Regions from separate parts of the Streptomyces sp. NPDC020780 genome, predicted to be linked through region 2. Evidence: riboswitches for the same ligand, from Rfam matches in the RefSeq annotation. Region 2 holds a riboswitch; each other region holds the start of a gene.

Region 1 (3,199 bases), on a different contig from region 2:
TGCTGGCCACCGGCATCGAGGAACTGCTGCGGTACGACGGGCCTGTCGAGATGGCGACCTGGCGCTATGCCACCGAGCCCGTCACCCTCGGAGGTCAGGCCATCGCGGTCGGGGACCCCGTGCTCGTGGTCCTGGCCGCCGCGGACCGCGACCCGGAGCGATTCCGGGATGCGGACACCCTGGACCTCGCGCGGAGTGACAATCAGCACCTCGGATACGGGCACGGCATCCACTACTGCCTGGGAGCTCCCCTGGCCCGTCTGGAGGGGCGGACGGCGCTGGCCACCCTGCTGCGGCGCCTTCCTGACCTGCGGCTCGCTCCGGAAGCGGCCGACGTACGGTGGCGTGGAGGGCTCATCATGCGCGGACTGCGCACTCTTCCCGTGGAGTTCGATCCCGGACACCGGTCCGTCGGGAGTGACCCTCCGTCAAGTCTGTGATGTTCGCGTGATCTCCGCTGCATCGACTTGTGACACACGTTCGAGTCCGGCTAGGTTCACCGTTCGACTCACCAGCCACACGTCGGTCACACGGAAGGCAATCCCATGGGCTCCGCGAACGGCAGACACCGTCGCCCTCGTCAGGCACCCGCCATCGTCGTCGCCGCGGGCGTGACGGGATCGGCCATCGCCATCCCGCTGCTCGGTGCGGGCGGCGCCCACGCCGCCGAGGCGTCGACCTGGGACCGGGTCGCCGAGTGCGAGAGCGGTGGCACATGGAGTGCCGACCTGGGCAACGGCCAGTACGGCGGTCTCCAGTTCTCGCAGGACACCTGGTCGGCCTTCGGTGGTACGGCGTACGCGGCGCGGGCCGACCTCGCCAGCCGCTCGCAGCAGATCGCGGTCGCCGAGAAGGTTTTGGACGCCAAGGGGCCGCAGGCCTGGCCCAGTTGTGCGCTGATCTCCGGGCTCGCCGTGGACGGCACCCTGCCGGGTGTCGACCCGGGCGGCGATCCGGCCGCCGAGCCGTCGGACTCCGCGAGCCCCTCGGGCGCCCCCTCGCCGGAGGCGTCGGACCGTACCGGCGAGGCGGACGCGAAGGGCGGCACCGCCGCGGACGAGAAGGACCGGCCGAGCGGCACGACCGGCAAGCAGGACGAGCAGGGCAAGAGCGGCAGGGCCGACGCCGACTCGGCCGACCCGTCCTCGCCTTCCGCCACCCCCTCGCCCGCGGCATCCGAGGCTTCCCAGGGCTCCGGGCCCGCGCGGGGCGAGAGCGCCAAGGGCGGCAAGCACCGCGGTACGCCTGCCCCGGAGGCGAGCGCCGAGGCGGACGCCGGGAGCGCCCGCGAGTCCGGCCGGCACGCCTCGCGCGGCGACGCAGGGGCGCGCACGGGCGCGGAGGCGGGCACGGACGCCTCGTACACCGTCCGCGAGGGCGACAACCTCTGGGCGATCGCCGACGCGCAGGAACTGCCCGGCGGCTGGACGGCGCTGTACGAGGCCAACAAGGACGAGCTGGGTTCCGACCCCGACCTGATCCTCCCGGGCCAGAACCTCGACCTGAGCCTCCAGGGCGCCTCCGACTCCGCGCCTGCGGACGCCGGTACGGGTACGGGGAGCGGCGCGGAAGCCGCTGCCGGCAACTGATCGAAAACGGGAAAACACCCCGAAAGCGGGGGCAGTTCAGAGGCCTATGTCCACTTATGCGTAAGTGAGACATGGGTCTCTTTGCTTCAACTGGCGGTTCGCGCCCGCCCGGTCCGCCCATATCCGCTCCGACCTGCGGAAATCATCCATCTCCCCGGGGTGGTACGGGCTGATTGGTCGTTATGTCCATCTTTGAATGTCGGGCTTGCCTGTGTTTACGGTCGGAACCGCTCGCACCGCGGGCACCTTCGACCGTCACGCCGAATCCTGCCGTCGGACGAAGGGGACAGACGCGTAAAGCGCCGTAGGCAGGAGCGGGGGACCCAGGTAAGTGCCGGGCCCGGCCGTCGAGAGACGGGCGAGGACCGGCTCGGGGTGAAGTCGGCCGCGAGAGCGGGCGACCGGGCGACTCACAGCCCGAACCCGACAGCTCACCTCGTAGGCGTCGGTGAGGAGAACCATGCTGCTTTCCAGCAAGGGCAAGCACCGCCGCCCGTCCAAGGCCGTCCGTGTCGCCACCCTGGTCGGCGTGGCCGGTGCCGCCGTCGCCGTCCCCCTGATGGGTGCGACGGGCGCCTCAGCCGCTTCCGTCGCCACGTGGGACGCCGTCGCGCAGTGCGAGTCCGGCGGTAACTGGTCGATCAACACCGGCAACGGTTACTACGGCGGCCTGCAGTTCTCGGCGTCCAGCTGGGCCGCCGCCGGCGGCACGCAGTACGCCGCCCGGGCCGACCTGGCCTCCAAGGCGCAGCAGATAGCCACCGCCGAGAAGCTTCTCGCCATGCAGGGCCCGGGTGCCTGGGCCTGCGCCGGTGCCGGCGGCCTGACGAACGACGGTGTGGACCCGGGTGTCGACACCGGTTCCGCGAAGAACGGCGACACGGCCCCGCAGGCCGCGCCGGAGCGCAAGGCCGAGCAGCCCACCACGCGCAGCGAGACCCGCAAGGCCCCGGAGGCGGCGAAGACCGTCACCACCCCGACGGGCGGCAAGGTCAAGAAGGGTGACGGGGAGTACAAGGTGAAGGCGGGCGACACCCTCAGCAAGATCGCCGAGGCGAAGCACGTCAAGGGCGGCTGGCACAAGCTGTTCACGCTGAACGACGACATCGTCGAGAGCGCCGACCTCATCTTCCCGGGGCAGCAGCTCCACCTGAAGTAGTCCCGGGCCCTCCTCCTTCCCAGGGACGCGGGGTGCCCGGCGGCACCCTGCGTGCTGTCCGGCCCGGCGCGCTCACACCCCCCCGTGCGCGCCGGGCCGGAGGCGTGTCCGGGGCCTCGTAGGGCTGCCGGGTTCGCGGCTGACCGTTCAACCTTTGTAGCTACTGGCCGGTATTTCTTGGACCTTTGCCCGGAATGCAGGCTCTTGGGTCCTTTTTCGTCCCAGGGGACGGGCGGTCGGCCGACGGAGCGGGCCGGGCCGGTTAGGCTCGTGTCGCAAGGCCACAGTGACCCTGCACAACCAGTGTCATATCCCAGAAGGAGATGCCTCGTGCCGTCCATCGACGTCGTCGTAGCCAGGGAAATCCTCGACTCCCGGGGCAACCCCACGGTCGAGGTCGAGGTCGGCCTCGACGACGGCAGCACGGGTCGTGCTGCCGTTCCGTCCGGCG
Region 2 (3,199 bases):
TCTCGCGGGTCTCCGGGGAGAGCTTCAAGCCGTCCCGGAGGTAGCGGTCCGTGCTGCCCCAGTTCTCCTCGATCGCGGCAAAGGCGGCGGCGAGGTACTCGGAGCGCGCTCCGAAGAGCGGATTCAAGAGCTCCAGGACCTCCTGCGACATCCCCGCCGACGACGTGTCGCTCCGCCGGATCCGGTATCGGCGGTGCGTGTCGTCGGACTTGAGGTAGTCCGCCTCGATGGCTTCCCGCTCGACGCCGACGGCGAGGAGCGAGACCGCGACCGACAGGCCGGCCCGGTCCTTGCCCGCCGCGCAGTGCATGAGCGCCGGAACACTGTCCTCGGCCAGTGCGTGCAGCACGCGGCTGTGTTCCGCGGTGCGGTCCGTGATGATGGCCCGGTACGAGGCGATCATGCGCGCGGTCCCCTTGCCGTCGGCGAGGATCGAACGCAGCTGCCGGATGTCGCCGTCCCGTACCAGCCGCCAGAACTCGGCGCCGTCCGCCGGGTCGGAGAGCGGAATGCTGACGTTCCGGACGCCCGGCAGCTCCACGTCATGGCCGTCGAGCTTGTGGTCGGCGGCGTTACGGAAGTCGAAGACGGTGTGCAGGCCCAGGCCGGCCAGGAACGCGGCGTCCGACTCCGTGGCGTGCGCCAGGTGGCCGCTGCGGTAGAGGCGCCCCTGGCGCACCCTCCGGCCGTCGACGGTCGGGAGCCCGCCCACATCGCGGAAGTTGCGGACACCGGTGAGCTCGGCATCGGCCGGCGGAACCTCTGGCAGCTGCGTCACAAGGACTCCTGGAGTGTCTGGTGCCGGCGCCGCTCGCCGGCGAAGGGCACGCTCGCGACGATACGACACGGGGGCGCCGGGCCATGGCCGTGCCCTCGGCCGATGCGCGTGCCCTCACCCGGGTGTGCCGGGGGTGCGAAGGCTGTGTCCGTATTGGTGCATTTAGGCGAACATGCCGGTCTTATGCGGGAGATGGAAGGTCCCGGGTGAGCGGGATCATATCCGTGACGGTGTGTGGCGGAAAGGCCGACGGGTATTCCCCGCGCCGCGCGGAAAGCCAAGATCCGTAATCCACGGAGTGTGACGGGAATTCCGTACCGGAATTGAGGCGCGCATTCCGGTCGGGAGCCGGTGGCTTGTTCACCCCGTCCCCACTCGCTTACGGTCACCGTCAATCCGGACGGAACGCCTAATCCTGCCGCCGCCCGGAATCCGCACCGACCCACGTGTGGCAGGAGCGGGGGAACCAGGTAAGCCGCCGACCGGGAGATCCGGACGGCTCGGGGTCAAGTCGCGTCCGACGCGGCCGGGCATCTCCAGTCCGAACCCGACAGCTCACCTCGCAGGCGCCGGAGAGGAAAGCACCATGCCCGCACAGGGTAAGCACCGCCGTACGAAGACCGGGCCGATCTCCCGAGGCGTCATAGCCGCGGGGGCCGGCGGCGCCGTACTCGCCCTTCCGCTGATCGGCGCCACCGGCGCCCACGCCGCGGAGCAGGCCGCCCCGGCCACCAAGCCCGCAGCCGCGGCCGCGGCGCAGTCCGCGCCGGCCGCTCCGGCCGCGAAGAAGGAGAGCGTCACCGCGACCTACTCCGTCGTCCCGGGCGACTACCTGGCGAAGATCGCGTCCGCCCAGAAGATCAAGGGTGGCTGGCAGAAGCTGTACAAGGACAACCGCGAGGTCGTCGGCGACAACCCGAGCCTGATCTTCCCGGGCATGAAGCTGACCCTCGGCGCCGAGGCGTCCGCTCCCGCCGCGAAGGCCGCACCCACCAAGGCGGCACCCACCAAGGCGGAGCCGGCGCCGAAGGCTGCCGCCCCCGTGGAGAAGGCGGCCGCGGTGACGGACGCCGCCGAAACCACCGCCGCCGCGAGCAACAGCTCCGGCTACACCACCCCGGTGGCCGACGCCAACGTCACCACCCAGTACCACGCCTCCGGCTCCAGCTGGGCCAGCGGCTACCACACGGGATCCGACTTCCAGGCGGCCTCCGGTACCAGCGTCCGGTCCATCGGCCCCGGCACCGTCGTCTCGGCCGGGTGGAGCGGCTCGTACGGGAACGAGGTCGTCATCCAGCACAGCGACGGCATGTACTCCCAGTACGGCCACCTGTCCTCGCTGGACGTCTCCGCCGGCCAGACCGTCACCGGCGGCCAGCAGATCGGCCTCTCCGGCAGCACCGGCAACTCCACCGGCCCGCACCTGCACTTCGAGGTCCGCACCGGTCCGAGCTACGGCTCGGACGTCGACCCCATCGCCTACCTGCGCTCGCACGGCGTCTCCATCTGACGCGACCGCGTAGGTGCGGCAGTTCAGCAGAGGGACCGAGTAAGAGGGCGGTGCGCGGCGGCGCACCGCCCTCTTCCTTATTCCTGCTTTACCGAAACCTGACCAGGTGGTCTTTCTCACCACCCGTCAACCCCTCATTACGGTCGCGTAGGTCACATTCTACGGTGCAGGATATGCGCTTGTGGCAGACGATTCGAGAAACAGACAACGAGGCGTCATCGGGTCGTACGCAGCGATCGGCGACAGCTTCACCGAAGGCGTCGGAGACCCCGGCCCAGACGGGAGGCTCGTCGGCTGGGCGGACCGGTTCGCGGTGCTCCTCGCCGACCAGCTCCCGGTTCCGGAGGCCGGCCCGGTGGACGACCCGCACGGGCATTTCCGCTACGCCAATCTCGCCGTACGCGGACGCCTCCTCGACCAGATCGTCGAGGAACAGGTGCCCCGCGCCAAGGAACTGGCCCCCGACCTGGTCAGCTTCTGCGCGGGAGGCAACGACATCATCCGGCCGGGCTCCGACCCGGACGACGTGGCCGAACGCTTCGAGCGCGCGGTCGCCGACCTGACACAGGCGGTCGGCACCGTCATGGTCACCACCGGCTTCGACACCCGCGGTATCCCGGTACTCCGGCACCTGCGCGGCAAGATCGCCACGTACACCGCCCATGTCCGGTCCATCGCCGACCGCTACGACTGCCCGGTCCTGGACCTGTGGTCGCTGCGGTCCGTCCAGGACAGGCGTGCCTGGGACGCCGACCGGCTGCACCTCTCCGCCGAGGGACACACCAGGGTCGCGCTTCGGGCCGCCCAGGTCCTCGGGATCGAGGTGCCGGCCGATCCCGACCAGGGGTGGCCGCCGCAGTTGCAGCGCGGCACGCTCGAGGTGCGCCGCGACGACATCCACTGGGCGCGCG
Region 3 (3,199 bases), on a different contig from region 2:
CCTGTCCGAGGGCACGGACAAGCACTCCGCGGAGGAGTTCGCCGCCGAGCTGGAGCGCTGCGGTGCCACGCTCGACGCGCACGCCGACCACCCCGGCATCCGGGTCTCCCTGGAAGTCCCGGTCTCCCGGCTGGCCAAGGCGCTCGGCCTGGTCGCCGAGGCGCTGCGCGCCCCGGCCCTCTCCGGGAGCGAGATCGAGCGCCTGGTGGGCAACCGGCTCGACGAGATCCCCCACGAGCAGGCCAACCCGGCCCGGCGCGCCGCCAAGCAGCTCTCCAAGGAGCTCTTCCCGGCCACGGCGCGCATGTCGCGCCCGCGCCAGGGCACCGAGGAGACGGTGCGCCGGATCGACGCCGAGGCCGTACGCGCCTTCTACGACGCCCATGTCCGCCCGTCCACGGCGACGGCGGTGGTCGTCGGTGACCTCACCGGCGTGGACCTGGACGCGCTCCTGGCCGACACGCTCGGCGACTGGTCGGGCAACACCGCCCAAGCCCGGCCCGTGCCGCCGATCACCGCGGACGACACCGGCCGCGTCGTCATCGTGGACCGGCCCGGTGCCGTTCAGACGCAGCTGCTGATCGGCCGGATCGGCGCGGACCGGCACGACAGCGTGTGGCCGGCCCAGGTCCTCGGCACGTACTGCCTGGGCGGCACCCTCACCTCGCGGCTGGACCGCGTGCTGCGTGAGGAGAAGGGCTACACGTACGGGGTCCGGGCCTTCGGTCAGGTCCTGCGCTCGGCGGCGCCCGGCTCCTCCACGGGGGCGACCGGCGCGGCGATGCTCGCCATCAGTGGTTCCGTGGACACGGAGTCCACCGGTCCCGCGCTGGCGGACCTGTGGACGGTCCTGCGGACCCTGGCGGCCGAAGGGCTCACCGACGCCGAGCGGGAGACCGCGGTGCAGAACCTCGTGGGGGTGGCCCCGCTGAAGTACGAGACGGCGGCCTCCGTCGCGGGCACCCTGGCCGACCAGGTGGAGCAGCACCTTCCGGACGACTACCAGGCCCGGCTGTACGCGCGCCTGGCAGAGACCGGCACCGTCGAGGCGACCGCCGCGGTGGTCAGCGCCTTCCCGGTGGACCGGCTGGTCACCGTCCTCGTCGGGGACGCCGCGCAGATCGCGGAGCCCGTCAGGGCACTGGGTATCGGCGAGGTGTCGGTCGTCAGCGGCTGACCCAGCGGCAGCGGACGGGCCCCGGCGAGTGAAGCCGCGCCGGGGCCCGTCTCTTTGTCCGGCTTGAGTGATGATCATCCGGTATGCCCTGTGGGATGTGTGACAAAAGCCCGTCTTCGTTTGGTGAACGACAGGCGCCCGTCCTAGCGTCGGCTCGGCTGTCCGCCGGACATCAGCCGCGACCGCGGCACCGGGCAGCCATCGCCGAGTCCCCGTCAGGCGCGAGCCTGGGGAGCCGGGGACCCACGCAGTCCCTGGGGTGAATCGGGCCCCTGCGTCCCGTGCGGGACGCAGGGGCCCGTAGGAGACCTTCCTGCTCCGAACCCGTCAGCTAACCCGGTAGGCGAGAAGGAAGGAAAGGATCAACTCCTCCATGGCGTTCACCCGTGCCACCGGGAAGCACCGTGCCCCGAGCCGCCTGTCGCGCCACGGCGCCCGGGCCGTCGGCATCGCGGCCCTGGCCACCGTCGGCGCCACGGCGTCCCCCGCCCTCGCCGCCGACTCCGACGCCCCCGCAGTCAGCACCACCGGACTGACCCAGGCCGTCGCCATCGACACCACCCTCGCCGCTCAGATCGAGGCCCAGGCCGAGGCCCAGCAGCACCAGGCCGACCTGGCGGCGCAGGCCGAGGCGGAGGCCCGTGCGAAGGCCGAGGCGAAGCGCAAGGCGGAGGCCCGTGCCGCCGAGGTGCGCGAGGAGAAGGCACGCGCCGCCCGCGCCGCGGAGCGCGCCCGGCTCAACGCCTTCCACCTCCCGGTCGCCGGTTCGTACGTGACCACCGGCTACAAGTCGGGCGGCTCCCTCTGGTCCTCCGGCAGCCACTCCGGTGTGGACTTCCGCGCCGCCTCCGGCACCTCCGTGGTCGCGGTCGGCGCCGGCACGGTCGTCGAGGCGGGCTGGGGCGGTGCGTACGGCAACAACATCGTGCTCCGGATGGCGGACGGCACGTACACCCAGTACGGCCACCTCTCCTCGATCGGCGTCTCCGTCGGCCAGAGCGTCGCCTCGGGTGAGCGGATAGGCCTCTCGGGCTCGACGGGCAACTCCACGGGGCCGCACCTGCACTTCGAGGCGCGGACGAGCCCGGAGTACGGCTCGGACATGGACCCTGTCGCATACCTCCGCGCCCACGGCGTCCAGGTCTGACAGGTCCGGCGCCCGGGACGGCCCCCGGTCGGCGCGGCGCCACTCCACCGAAGGCCCCAAGCCCGCCGGGGCCTTCGGCGTGCCCCGGCGACCCCACGGACCCCACGGACCCCACAGACCCTTCCGGATCCGCATCTGGCCGAAGCCGTCCGTGGCCAGAAGATATCCATGAATTCGACCCCGCCGTCGGGAATTACGGCGGATTGCAATAGAGTCACAGAACAGGCGTCGATCGGCCGCGTTCCGCGGGGATCAAGGCGGAGGTTCGGACATGCGTATTCCCGCGCATTCGGTATGCACGGCTGTCCGTGACGACATCGTCTCCGGTGTCTTCGCGCGCGGCAGCCGCCTGACCGAAGAGGTACTCGCGCGTCGTTACGGCGTCTCCCGCGTCCCGGTGCGCGAGGCGCTGCGCACCCTGGAGTCCGAGGGGTTCGTCGTCACCCGCCGGCACGCCGGCGCCTGCGTGGCCGAGCCCACGGAAGAGGAGGCAGCCGACCTGCTGGAGATCCGGATGCTCCTGGAGCCGCTGGGCGCCGCGCGAGCCGCGCAGCGCCGCAGCGAGGCACACCTCAAGGTGCTCCGCGGGCTGGTCAGGCTGGGGCAGGAGCGGGTGCGGCGCGGGGAGGGGGAGGATCTGCGCTCGCTGGGCGGCTGGTTCCACGAGACGCTGGCCCAGGCGTCCGGCAGCCCCGCGCTGATCGCGCTGCTCACCCAGCTCCGCCACAAGATCGCCTGGATGTACACCGTCGAGCAGCCGGTCCGGCCCGCCGACTCGTGGGCCGAGCACGGAGCCATCGTGGACGCCGTGGCCCGCGGAGATGCGGAACGCGCCAGGGCCCTCGCCGCCCAGCACGCCGAACGCGCCACCGCCG
Region 4 (3,199 bases), on a different contig from region 2:
CACACCCCGGGCGCGGCGGCTCGTGCGCTTGCTGCCGGCCCTGATGATCGTGGTCGGAGTCGTCTTCGACACCGTGACGCCGGCCGCGGTCACGGCCGTCCCGTTCTTCGCCGCGGCTCCGCTGCTCGCCGCCCCCTTCTTCTCGATGGCCAGCACGCTCCGTACCGGCGTCGCCGCGGTCCTCGTCGTCCTCGCCATCCGGCTCTCCGACGGCACGCTCGCCAGGGTCGTGCCGGTCACCGACCTGCTCACCCTGATCACCGTCTCCGGGCTCGCCCTCGTCATCAACGCCGTCGTACGGCGCAGCAACGAGCAGCTGGCCTCGGCCCGCGCCGTCGCGGCCACCGCGATGCGGGCGGTGCTCCCGGCGCCGGACGACCGCATCGGCGGGCTGCTGGTTGCGGCACGGTACGAGGCGGCCCAGGCGGACGAGTTCGTCGGCGGTGACCTGTTCGCCGTCGCGGACACACCGCACGGGGTCCGGCTGGTCGTGGGGGACGTACGCGGCAAGGGGCTGGAGGCCGTGGGGGCGGTGGCCGTGGTGATCGGGGCGTTCCGGGAGGCGGCCGAGCAGGAGCTGTCGCTGGAGGGCGTGGCCCAGCGGCTGGAGCGCGCGCTGGCGCGGGAGGGCACGCGGCGTGGCGGGCTCGACACCATGGAGGGGTTCGTCACCGCCGTACTCGCCGAGATCCCGGCGGGTTCGGACACGGTGCGGATCGTCAACCGCGGTCACCCCGAGCCGATCCTGCTGCACGGAGACGGGGCGCTCGACGTGTTGTCGCCCAGTGCTCCCGCCCTGCCGATCGGCATGGGGCTGGACGTGTGGCCGGACCGGTCGGACGAGTGGGCCATGCCGCCCGGGGCGACGCTTCTGGTGTTCACGGACGGCCTCTCCGAGGCCCGGAACGCGGACGGTGCCTTCTACGACCCGGCGGACCGGCTGCGTGGCCGGATCTTCCCCGGACCCGACGAGCTGCTCTCCGCCCTCACCGACGACGTACGGCTGCACACCGGGGGCCGGTCCACGGACGACATGGCGCTCCTGGCGGTCGGGCGGCCCGCCCGGGGGCAGCCGGAGCGGCGGACGACGGTGAAGATCGTGGGGAGGGGCGAGGGATGACCGCTGCGACTGTCCGTGATCGAAGGACGCCGCTACGCATAACGTTTGACACTCCGTCAGAAACTGATGGTCGGTAAAGGGATATGCAACTCGTCCGTTTGTGACCGTTTCACCCATAAAAATGCAGGTCGTAGGCGTGAATGATCACCTGGAACGGCTTGGAATCGGGCCCTGGTCTCTATTAACGTTCGATAACGCAGCGCGGTTGTCCCAGTCGTCGCCAGAGGCGGCACCGTGCGCGAGCGCCGAATTCCGCAAGGGAACCGGGGAACCACCTACATGGGGTGAATCGGGCACCTGCGTCTCGTGAGAGACGAAGGGACCCGTAGGAGACCTTCCTGCTCCGAACCCGTCAGCTAACCCGGTAGGCGAGAAGGAAGGAAAGGAGTGCGCCCACGTGGCGTCCAATCAGCCTGCCCCCGAGGCCCCGTCACCCTTCAGGACCGACTCGTTCGGTGGCGAGGAGAGGACCTGGGACGAGTGGAATCCCACCGAGGAATCCATCCGCCCCGTGCGCGGCAGGCACCGCGTAGCCAAGCAGCGAGGTCTCGCCCGTAGCTCCACCGTCCTCGGCGTCGGTGTCATCGCGGCCGTCGGCGCGGGCGGCATGGCCACCGCGCAGAGCAAGCCGCCGGTCTCCATCTCTCTTCCCGATTCCATCGCGGACAAGCTTCCCGACGCCACGTCCCTTCCCGGCGTGGGCGCTTTCATGTCCGACGAGGCCGAAGCGGACCACGAGACCCTCGCCGCCTCCGCCCCGCTGACCACGGCCGGCATCACCGCCGCCGAGGCGGAGGGGGGAACCACCGACGCCGGTGAGGCCCTGCGGGCGCGCATCCTCCAGCAGGCCGAGCAGCAGCAGGCCGGAGCCGATGCCGAGGCCAGGGCCGCGCAGGAGAAGGCCGCCGCCGAGGAGGCCGCGGCCCAGGCCGCCAAGCAGCAGAGCAAGGCCGAGGCCCAGGCCGCGGCCGAGAAGAAGGCGGCGGAGGAGGCTGCGAGGAAGAAGGCCGAGGCCGAGCGCCTCGCCAAGCTCGCCGCCAGCTACGCCATCCCCACGTCCTCGTACACGATCACGTCGACCTACGGCCAGGCCGGATCGATGTGGTCCTCCGGCTACCACACCGGGCTGGACTTCGCCGCGCCGACCGGCACCCCGGTCAAGGCGGTCCACGGCGGAACGGTGAAGTCGGCCGGCTGGTCCGGCTCGTACGGCTACCGCACGGTCCTCGAGCTCGAGGACGGTACGGAGGTCTGGTACTGCCACCAGTCCTCGATGGACGTCACGGCCGGTCAGACGGTCAGCACGGGTGACACCATCGGACGCGTCGGCGCCACCGGCAATGTGACGGGCCCGCACCTCCACCTCGAGGTCCACACCGCGGACGGCTCGGGCATCGACCCGATGAGCTGGCTGCGCAGCAAGGGCCTGTCGATCTGACCGCCCGCGCCGGCGTACGGCGCACCCGAACCCCGGCGGCCCTGACGCACACCCCCCGACGTCAGGGCCGCCGGTCTGCGTACGGCAGGGGGCGGCGTGGGTGCCGCGCCTGGTTGTCCGGGGTCCGGGGGTGCCGGCTGGGCGGGTGCCGGGTCTGCGTCCGGGGGCCCGCCCGCTGCGTCGGACCGCCCGTGCGGGTACCGCCCCTGGCTGTTCCGGGTCTGCGGGTGCCTGGTCTGCGGGTGCCGGGTCTGCGTCCGCGGGAACCCGCTCGTGCGCGCCGGGTGGCCCTACCGGGGCGGCGGGTGGTGGCCGCCCGGCTGCTGACCGCCGGTGTGCAGATAGGGGTTGGGGCCGCCGTAGTGCCGGTGCGGCGGTGGGAGCTGCTGCGGATACGGCCGGTCGTAGGGCAGTTGGCGGGGGAACGGGCCGGGCGGAGGCATCCGGTGGGCGCGTATCCGGCCCGTCGCGTGGGCCGCGTACGTCAGGGCCGGGCCCGCGACGTCCCGGCGCTGCCACAGATGGTGCAGCAACTCCTGCTCCCGTACGGCGAACTCATGGCCCGCTCCGTCGTGGCGGGCCCTGCGGCGCAGCATCGCCAGCGAGGTCGCGAACAGCTCGTACTCCGCTACCGCGCGGGC

The links. Region 2 has a riboswitch for cyclic di-AMP ahead of ACH4VO_RS25250 (LysM peptidoglycan-binding domain-containing M23 family metallopeptidase). Riboswitches for the same ligand answer to the same signal wherever they lie in the genome.
Region 1: another riboswitch for cyclic di-AMP. It lies ahead of ACH4VO_RS20625 (transglycosylase family protein); the one in region 2 lies ahead of ACH4VO_RS25250 (LysM peptidoglycan-binding domain-containing M23 family metallopeptidase).
Region 3: another riboswitch for cyclic di-AMP. It lies ahead of ACH4VO_RS12385 (M23 family metallopeptidase); the one in region 2 lies ahead of ACH4VO_RS25250 (LysM peptidoglycan-binding domain-containing M23 family metallopeptidase).
Region 4: another riboswitch for cyclic di-AMP. It lies ahead of ACH4VO_RS29565 (M23 family metallopeptidase); the one in region 2 lies ahead of ACH4VO_RS25250 (LysM peptidoglycan-binding domain-containing M23 family metallopeptidase).

The regions. Positions count from the first base shown of each region.
Region 1 covers NZ_JBIRTB010000010.1:86,556-89,754, reverse strand. The annotation lists gene ACH4VO_RS20635 (cytochrome P450) at 1-440, shown strand, start outside; gene ACH4VO_RS20630 (transglycosylase family protein) at 546-1,589, shown strand; cyclic di-AMP (ydaO/yuaA leader) riboswitch at 1,880-2,049, shown strand; gene ACH4VO_RS20625 (transglycosylase family protein) at 2,050-2,748, shown strand; gene eno (phosphopyruvate hydratase) at 3,079-3,199, shown strand, end outside.
Region 2 covers NZ_JBIRTB010000014.1:92,068-95,266, reverse strand. The annotation lists gene ACH4VO_RS25255 (tyrosine-protein phosphatase) at 1-778, opposite strand, end outside; cyclic di-AMP (ydaO/yuaA leader) riboswitch at 1,204-1,362, shown strand; gene ACH4VO_RS25250 (LysM peptidoglycan-binding domain-containing M23 family metallopeptidase) at 1,365-2,288, shown strand; gene ACH4VO_RS25245 (SGNH/GDSL hydrolase family protein) at 2,470-3,199, shown strand, end outside.
Region 3 covers NZ_JBIRTB010000005.1:383,618-386,816, reverse strand. The annotation lists gene ACH4VO_RS12390 (pitrilysin family protein) at 1-1,177, shown strand, start outside; cyclic di-AMP (ydaO/yuaA leader) riboswitch at 1,370-1,537, shown strand; gene ACH4VO_RS12385 (M23 family metallopeptidase) at 1,551-2,324, shown strand; gene ACH4VO_RS12380 (GntR family transcriptional regulator) at 2,596-3,199, shown strand, end outside.
Region 4 covers NZ_JBIRTB010000021.1:17,907-21,105, reverse strand. The annotation lists gene ACH4VO_RS29570 (PP2C family protein-serine/threonine phosphatase) at 1-1,120, shown strand, start outside; cyclic di-AMP (ydaO/yuaA leader) riboswitch at 1,354-1,506, shown strand; gene ACH4VO_RS29565 (M23 family metallopeptidase) at 1,518-2,558, shown strand; gene ACH4VO_RS29560 (PrsW family intramembrane metalloprotease) at 2,849-3,199, opposite strand, start outside.